2 regions of the Psychrobacillus sp. NPDC058041 genome follow, and region 2 is predicted to be linked to the other one. Evidence: predicted binding sites of a transcription regulator. Region 2 holds the regulator's gene; the other holds the start of a gene.
The links. Region 2 encodes NrdR, which represses ribonucleotide reductase genes. Its sites were predicted from a motif close to AACACNATATATNGTGTT; they were not measured.
Positions count from the first base shown of each region.

Region 1: the regulator NrdR is predicted to act here: its motif matches at 2,383-2,400, upstream of ACFVR1_RS11460 (vitamin B12-dependent ribonucleotide reductase).

Region 1 is NZ_JBHVRO010000006.1:138,690-143,232, forward strand. It holds gene gcvPB (aminomethyl-transferring glycine dehydrogenase subunit GcvPB) at 1-44, shown strand, start outside; gene ACFVR1_RS11450 (rhodanese-like domain-containing protein) at 983-1,342, opposite strand; gene ACFVR1_RS11455 (lipoate--protein ligase family protein) at 1,469-2,305, shown strand; gene ACFVR1_RS11460 (vitamin B12-dependent ribonucleotide reductase) at 2,471-4,543, shown strand, end outside.
Region 2 is NZ_JBHVRO010000010.1:126,551-131,093, reverse strand. It holds gene ACFVR1_RS15605 (glyceraldehyde-3-phosphate dehydrogenase) at 31-1,035, shown strand; gene speD (adenosylmethionine decarboxylase) at 1,243-1,626, shown strand; gene nrdR (transcriptional regulator NrdR) at 1,744-2,208, shown strand; gene ACFVR1_RS15590 (replication initiation and membrane attachment family protein) at 2,238-3,593, shown strand; gene dnaI (primosomal protein DnaI) at 3,602-4,543, shown strand.

The sequences.
Region 1 (4,543 bases), on a different contig from region 2:
CAAAAGCTGCTCGTCAACCGGTATTACGTTATACAAAAGCATAAAATGGAAGTGCGGTCCTGAAAATGGATCGCACTTTTTTATGTTAAATGGCTAATAGCAAGTGCAAATCTCATTACTAATTCATATTCTTGCAATATTGCGAGTAAAGAGTTCTATATTGCGCAATTGATACGCTATGTTGCGAATAAGAGGTAAAATGTTGCGAATTCCAAATACATTGCGAGTAGGCCACAATATATTGCGAATAAGGAGTCTTATATTGCGCAAATGATAGGTAATGTTGCGAGTAATGGATAAAATATTGCGCATTTCAAATACATTGCGCATTCCAAATACATGGTGAGTAGGACACAAAATATTGTGAGTAAGGAGTCCTATATTGCGCAATTGATAGGTAATGTTGCGAGAAATGGATAAAATATTGCGCATTCCAAATACATGGTGAGTAGGCAACAAAATATTTTGAGTAAGGAGTCCTATATTGCGCAATTGATAGGTAATGTTGCGAGAAATGGATAAAATAATGCACATTCCAAATACATTGCGAGTAGGCAACAAAATATTTTGAGTAAGGAGCCTTATATTGCGCAATTGATACGCAAGACTGCGAGAAATGGATAAAATAATGCACATTCCAAATACATTGCGAGTAGGCCACAATATATTGCGAATAAGAAGTCTTATATTGCGCAATTGATACCCAATATTGCGAATAAGGGTTAAAATATTGCGCAAACGCCTAGTTTCGTCTAAAATACTCAGGAAATAGTGAAGGCAAGAAGCTCTTAAAAGGCGCTTGCATTTTTCTTTTTTATCTTTCCTGCTGTATTCTGCAGGTGAATTAAATCAAACGAAAATTTTTTCAGTCATCGATTTTTCTTCCTTTCTTTTTAATAAAAAAAAGACTGTAGACAAACTCGCTTCTTACCGAGGTTGGCTACAGTCTGAGGGTCTCCTGTTTAAAGAAGTACCTGTATTATTATTTAGATTTAATCTTCCCAGTCCAAGTTTTGAATCCACCCTGAAGTTGGTTCAAATCAGTACATCCTTTTTTCTTTAAAAACATTGCTGCACGTGCACTTCTTGCGCCACTTTGACAATATAAATATACTGGTTTGTCAGGTCTGACCTCTTTAAAACGTTGTCTAAGTTGTGAAGAAGGAATATTTCTTGCTCCAAGAATATGTCCAGCATCAAACTCTTTAGGTTCTCTTACATCGATTAATTGTGCTTTACGATAACCCTCGATAAATTGGTCTTGCGTAAGATTTGTAACGGCTTTTTTTAAACGAAATGCTTGTACACCAGCATAAACTAGTAATACGACAATTACTCCTATAAAAAAGTATAATGTAGTAGGCACAGTCTTTCCCCTTTCTATGTTTCAATACTCATTATAAAAGATTAACTAGATACAATTCAATCTATTTGATAAAATGAATATCGTTGTGAGGAGGAAGAAGTATTGGAAAAGACAAAATGGTATTTTATTAATTCTGGACCTTGTAGTCCATCTTATAATATGGCGTTAGATGAAGCGCTACTTGATTGGCATAGTGAAGGGCTTATTCCACCAGTCATCCGGTTCTACGAATGGAATCCGGCTACATTGTCCATTGGTTATTTTCAGTCTGTAGAAAAAGAGATAGATTTAGAGGCAGTGGAGCGCTTAGGTCTTGGTTTTGTTAGAAGGCCAACTGGAGGAAGAGGTGTTCTACATGAACATGAGCTTACTTATAGCGTTATTGTATCGGAGAAATACCCTGACATGCCAGCTACTGTTACGGAAGCGTACAGGGTAATTAGTGAAGGTTTGTTAATCGGGTTTCAAAAACTAGGTCTAGATGCTTATTTTTCAGTTCCTGACACAGAAGAGAAAAAATTAAATTTAAAGAAACCAAAATCAGCTGTTTGTTTTGATACACCAAGTTGGTATGAACTTGTTGTGGAAGGGAGAAAAGTAGCTGGAAGTGCGCAAACGAGACAAAAAGGTGTTATACTTCAACACGGAGCAATTTTATTAGATTTAGATGAAGATAAGTTGATTCAAACATTTAAATTTTCTTCGAATGAGTTAAGAGATAGGGTTAAAGCAAGTTTGTCGAAGAAAGCAGTCGCTATAAACAAAATTAGCCAAAGTCCAGTAACAATCGACGACTGTAAAAGAGCTTTTAAAAACGGATTTGAAGATGCTTTACACATAGAGTTAGTAGAAATTACTTTAAGTGAGGAGCAAGAAAAGTACGTGAAAGAGCTGGAACAAAAGCGATATGCAAATGATGAATGGAATTTTAAAAAATAATTATATTTTTTTTAGTCCTTTAGTACATTGACTATTGATACGCTTGCGTTCGTAGCTAATTTGTTAATTTGCAAAAAAACACAACATATAGTAACGTGATAAATAATAATACACCATATACGGTATGGTGTATTTTATTTTTTTAAATAAAAGGGAGGCAATATGATGGTATTAGCATCTCAGAATAAAAATGCAACCATTAACATTGAACAGTTAAACAAGGACATCGGACAATTTTCACAAGTTCATCCAATTACAGAAAGTATGAATACGACACACAAAGGTGTATCCCGATTAGTAATGATTGACAGATATTCATTCAAGGATACTGAAAAGAAAACGCTAAAAGTAGGAGATTTTGTCGTTCTAACTGTAAAAGCTGACCCAAAATTTCCAGCTCGTGGTTTAGGTTTTATCGTTTCAATTGATGAATCGACAAGAACCGCAGAAGTATTGATCGAAGAAGACTATCGTAGTGCAATAGATGATAGTGACGAGCTTGAAACTGGGATTGTAAAACGTTCAATCAATGTTATTGAAAAACCGTTAGAAGTATTTTATGAACAAATCGCAAAACGTAATGCAACGGGACTTTCTTCTGTAGAAAAAACGGAAGAAAAACGTGCTGAGTGGTTCCAAAAGTTCTATGAACAACTTGTTTCTATGAAATTTATTCCTGCTGGACGAGTATTGTACGGAGCGGGCACTGGAACAGATGTAACCTATTTCAACTGTTATGTAATGCCTTTCGTAGCTGATTCTCGTGAAGGAATTAGCGATCATCGTAAACAAGTAATGGAAATTATGAGCCGCGGTGGTGGAGTTGGAACAAACGGTTCAACACTTCGTCCAAGAAACACACTAGCACGTGGAGTAAATGGAAAATCTTCTGGTTCTGTTTCCTGGTTAGATGATATCGCCAAGTTGACACATCTTGTTGAACAAGGTGGTTCCCGTCGTGGAGCACAAATGATTATGCTTGCTGATTGGCACCCAGATATTGCAGAATTTATCATTTCAAAAATGCAAAATCCAAGAATTTTACGATTCTTAATCGAAAATACGACTGATGAAACAATTAAACAATTAGCGAAGGACAAGCTTAAATTTAAACCTTTAACAAATCAAGAAGAAGCTATGTACCAAGGAATTGTCAATTATAAAGCTATACCGGGTCTCGGTGGCTTCAGCAACGAAATTATTCGTGATGCAGAAACAAAAATAAGAGACGGTGGAACATATACAGTTCATAATCCAGAATTCTTAACTGGAGCAAATATCTCTGTTACACTGACAGATGATTTCATGAGAGCAGTAGAAGAAGATACAGATTTTGAATTGCGTTTCCCAGCAATTGAAACTTACACTCCAGAACAAATGGCTTTTTATAACAAACATTGGCATGAGGTTGGAGATGTTCGTGAATGGGAGCAGATGGGTTATTCAGTTAGAACATACAGAACGGTTAAAGCGAAAGAGCTTTGGAACTTGATAAATGTTTGTGCTACATACTCAGCAGAACCTGGAATTTTCTTCATCGATAATGCAAATGAAAAAACAAATGCGAAAGCATATGGCCAAAAAGTAGTTGCAACAAATCCATGTGGGGAACAGCCACTTGCACCGTATTCGGTCTGTAACTTAGCTGCTGTTAATCTAGCGCAATTTGCGAATAAAGAAACTAAGACGGTGAATTTTGAAGCTTTAAAAGAAACTGTAAGTGTTGGTGTGCGCATGCAAGATAACGTAATTGATGCAACACCTTACTTTTTAGAAGAAAATAAAGTACAAGCACTAGGAGAACGTCGTGTTGGATTAGGTGTGATGGGTCTTGCTGATCTTCTCATTTATTGTGAAAAAGAGTATGGTTCGGAAGAAGGTAATGTATTAGTTGATGAGGTCTTTAAAACGATTGCAATAGCTGCATACGAAACATCTGCAGAGCTTGCGAGAGAAAGAGGGAGCTTCCCATTCTTAACAGCTGATACAGAAGAAGAAACGAATCGTCTTCGAAGAGCATTTACAGAAACAGGCTTTATGCAATCTATGCCTGAAGGAATTCGTAACTCTATATTAGAAAATGGTATTCGTAACTCTCATTTACTAACAGTTGCTCCAACAGGCTCTACTGGCACCATGGTAGGTGTTTCAACTGGACTTGAACCTTATTATTCCTTCACTTATTACAGAAGTGGACGTTTAGGGAAATTCATTGAAGTAAAGGCAGATATTGTACAA
Region 2 (4,543 bases):
GTATCACATAGTTACAGGAGGATTTTTTTCATGATAGCTTCTATCGCAATAAACGGATTTGGACGTATTGGTAGAATGGTATTCCGCCAAGCAATTGCACAAGAGGACATTAATGTCGTAGCAATTAATGCAAGATACCCACTAGAAACATTAGCTCACTTAATAAAATATGATTCTACTCACGGTACTTTTGTAGGGGAAGTTACCATTGATAATGATGCACTAATAGTTAATGGTAAACGAGTTCAAATCGTAAACGATCGTGATCCAGCGAACTTACCTTGGAAAAAGTTAAACGTTGATATCGTAATCGAATCAACTGGAAAATTTAATGACGGGGAAAAAGCTGCAGCACACTTAGAAGCTGGAGCTAGAAAAGTAATTATTACAGCTCCTGCAAAAAATGAAGATGTAACGATTGTAATGGGTGTAAATGATCATCAATTAGATGTAACTAAACATGATATTATTTCAAACGCTAGTTGCACAACTAACTGTCTTGCTCCTGTTGCAAAAGTGTTAAATGACACATTTGGAATAGAAAATGGACTTATGACTACCGTGCATTCGTATACAAATGATCAAAACAACTTAGATAATCCACATAAGGACTTACGTCGTGCACGTGCTTGTGCTCAATCGATTATTCCTACTTCTACAGGAGCTGCAAAGGCACTTACAGTTGTTTTACCAGAACTTCAAGGTAAAATGCATGGGATGGCATTACGTGTGCCAACTCCGAACGTTTCTCTTGTAGATTTAGTGGTAGATTTACAGAAAGATGTTACAGCAGAAGAAGTTAATGCAGCATTTGTAAATGCATCAGAAGGTTCGATGAAAGGTATTCTTGGTTTAACAATGGAGCCTTTAGTATCAATTGATTTCAATACAACTACTAACTCTACGACTATTGATGGTCTAACAACGATGGTAATTGGAAATCGTAAAGTTAAAGTTCTTGCTTGGTATGACAATGAGTGGGGCTATTCAGCTCGTGTACTTGATTTAACTAAAAAAGTTGCTTCAGCTCTTTAATTTTTTTATCCTCTTTCAACTTTTTTTGAAAGAGGATTTATTATGTGTTGCATAATTTATAAAAACAACATATAATGAGAATCGTGTACTTCGCGTACACAGACTACTTAAAGGGTTAGGACCTCTTTGGACTAACTTTCCCCCGTGGTAGTCAACTTTGATTTTTAAAATTTTTATACCAAATTTTATCAAAGGGGGAAACGGACATTGGAAACAATGGGACGTCACATTATTGCAGAACTATGGGAGTGCGATTTCGACAAACTTAACGATATGCCATTTATCGAGCAAACTTTTGTTGATGCTGCTCTAAGGTCTGGTGCTGAAATCAGAGAAGTTGCATTTCACAAATTTGCGCCACAAGGTGTAAGTGGAGTCGTTATTATTTCCGAATCGCATTTAACGATTCACAGCTTTCCAGAGCACGGTTACGCGAGCATTGATGTGTATACATGTGGTGATTTAGATCCATCAATTGCAGCTAACTATATTGCAGATGCTCTTAATGCTGGAACACGCGAAACGATTGAAATGCCCCGTGGAATGGGTCCACTAAGTGTACCTAAATCACGTTTGACAGTTCAAGCATAATAGACTTTTAGCCAAAATGATGAGCAGAGGAAGAGATTCCTCTGCTTTTTCGATTTTATTGAAGAATATTGTTATAATAAGTATACAAATTAACGTTAGGAATTAGGAGAGATCAATATGAGATGCCCATCTTGTCAGTTTAATGGCACAAAGGTTGTCGATTCACGTCCAGTAGATGACAATAAGGCCATTAGAAGAAGAAGAGAATGTGAGGATTGCGGATTTCGATTCACAACATTCGAAAAAGTAGAGGAAACGCCATTAATTGTTGTAAAAAAAGATGGTTCTCGTGAAGAATTCAGCCGTGAAAAAGTATTGCGTGGCCTCATACGTGCTTGCGAAAAAAGGCCAGTTGCATTAGATCAGTTAGAAAATCTTGTATTTTCGATTGAAAAGGAACTTAGAAGAATGGGGAATTCAGAAGTGAAGTCAGAAGAAGTCGGAGAAAAGGTAATGGACAAGCTATCAGAGCTAGATGAAGTTGCCTATGTTCGATTTGCATCTGTATATCGCCAATTTAAAGATATAAATGTTTTTATAGATGAACTAAAGGAAATATTAAAGAAAAACCCGTCTTTATAAGAAGCAAAGGAGAGTAGGACCAATTGTCGATGTTATATAAAGAGCTCCAGCCAGCAGACATGTATATGATTCGGCTGCCATATTCTTTTTCAGATTATGATCGTCAATTATTAACTCTATTCTATCAACCATTAGTTGGGGCAGAAGGAATTAGTTTGTATTTAACGTTGTGGGCGGATGGAGAAGTGAAAACTAGTGAACAATGGTCGCATTATCAACTGATGAATGTTTTAGGTGTTTCTATCGGAAAGATTTTTCAAGCAAGAGTTGCATTGGAGGCAATAGGTTTACTTCGTACATGGCAAAAGACAGAAGATGATATTCGTTTTTTTTATTATGAACTTTCTGCTCCATTAGATGCAGAATCCTTTTTAAAAGATCCATTATTGTCGATGTTTTTACTTAATAAAATTGGGGAAAATGCATATAAGCAATTGAGAAATCGCTTCATACAATTATCCAATTGGAACGAAGGATTTAAAGATGTATCAAGAACTTTCATGGACGTCTATAAACCATCCACAAAAAATAGCCAACAAATTTCTTATGATGATGATTATGAATCCAAAAAAAGAAAAACTTCTCTTCCATTTTACTATGAAGAATTTGATTTTTCATTATTACAAGAAGGTTTGTCGGAGCAACTAGTACCAAAATCTGCGATGACGATTGAAGCAAAAGAAGTAATAGCAAAGCTTTCATTCTTATATAATCTAAATCCCATTGAAATGCAAAAAGTTGTCATACTTGCTTTAGATGATGAACTTCATCTTACCGAAGCAAGATTAAAAAAGGCGTGCGCCGATTATTATAAACTGACTGTATCGAAAAAGGCTCCGATTATCCAAAATGTAACCAAAATTAAAAAAACTATTCCTGAAAATAATACACCGCTGACAAAAGAAGCAGAACTAATTCATTATTTAGAAACTACTTCACCTGTGGCGGTCTTAAGGGATATTGCTAAAGGGAAAGAGCCTATACTTGCTGATGTTCAACTAGCAAATCATTTAGTTTCGCACTATAATATGCCAGTTGGTGTCGTAAATGTTCTATTGCAATATGTCCTCCTTCGTACAGATATGAAATTAACGAAAAACTATGCAGAAAAAATAGCGTCTCATTGGATGCGAAAAGATGTCAAAACAGCAAAAGAAGCGATGGAACTTGCTAGAAATGAACATGAACAATATATGAAATGGAAAAATGAAGGTTCAAAGCAGAAAACCTATACAAAAAAACCGACACGAGAAGAGAAAGTACCGGATTGGTTTTACAAAAAAGATGGAGAAACAAAGCAATCCGGGGAATCGACTAATGGAATTCAAAATATTGAAGAAGAACGAAAAAAACTTTTAGCTGAATTAGGCGTCACGAAAAGGTAGGTGCTATTATGGAGAGAATTAATGAGACATTAAAGAGAGTCATAACACCTGAATTTTCCTCCAGACTGGATGAAATGAAACAAGAAGTTTTAGAAAACCCAGATATACAAAAATTTCTAGAAGAAAATGCAGTTAATATTTCGAAACAAGTAGTGGATCGAAGTTTAAGTAAGTTATATGAATATAATTCTCAATCTCAACATTGTGAAGCTTGTCAATCACTTGAATTATGTACTAACTATATAAAAGGCTATGAACCAAGGTTAGTTTTAGACCGCAATCTAATTGACTTGGAATATGTTCGTTGTAATCGTGGAGTAATTGAAGATGAACGAAGGAAAGTAACTTCTATGATTGATAGTATTCATATGCCTAAAGAGGTTATGGAAGCAACTCTAGCTGGTGTTGACTTAGAAGATGGTAGCAGAGTTGTTGCTGTTCGAGCAGCAAAAGATTTTTTAAATGAGTGGGAGCGTACGAATGTACTTCCTGCTAAAGGTCTTTATATAAGCGGGAAATTTGGTGTAGGAAAATCCTATTTACTTGGAGCGTTAGCAAATGAATTAGCGGCAAGGCATATTCATTCAGTAGTTGTCTATGTTCCTGAATTTTTGCGAGAAATGAAACAGGCGATTCAAGATCAGTCGCTTGCTGGAAAAATAGAACTCGTGAAACGAGCTCCTGTTTTAATGCTAGATGATATAGGTGCTGAAACAATGTCTAGTTGGACAAGAGATGAAATACTGGGAACTATTTTGCACTACCGTATGTCTGAACAGCTTCCTACTTTTTTGACTTCCAATTTTAATTATGATGAATTAGAACATCATTTATCATTCACACAACGTGGAGAAAAAGAGGTAGTAAAAGCTGGACGTATTATGGAAAGGATACGGGCACTTACTACTCCAATTTTACTTCAAGGAAAGAACTGGCGAGACAAAAAATAA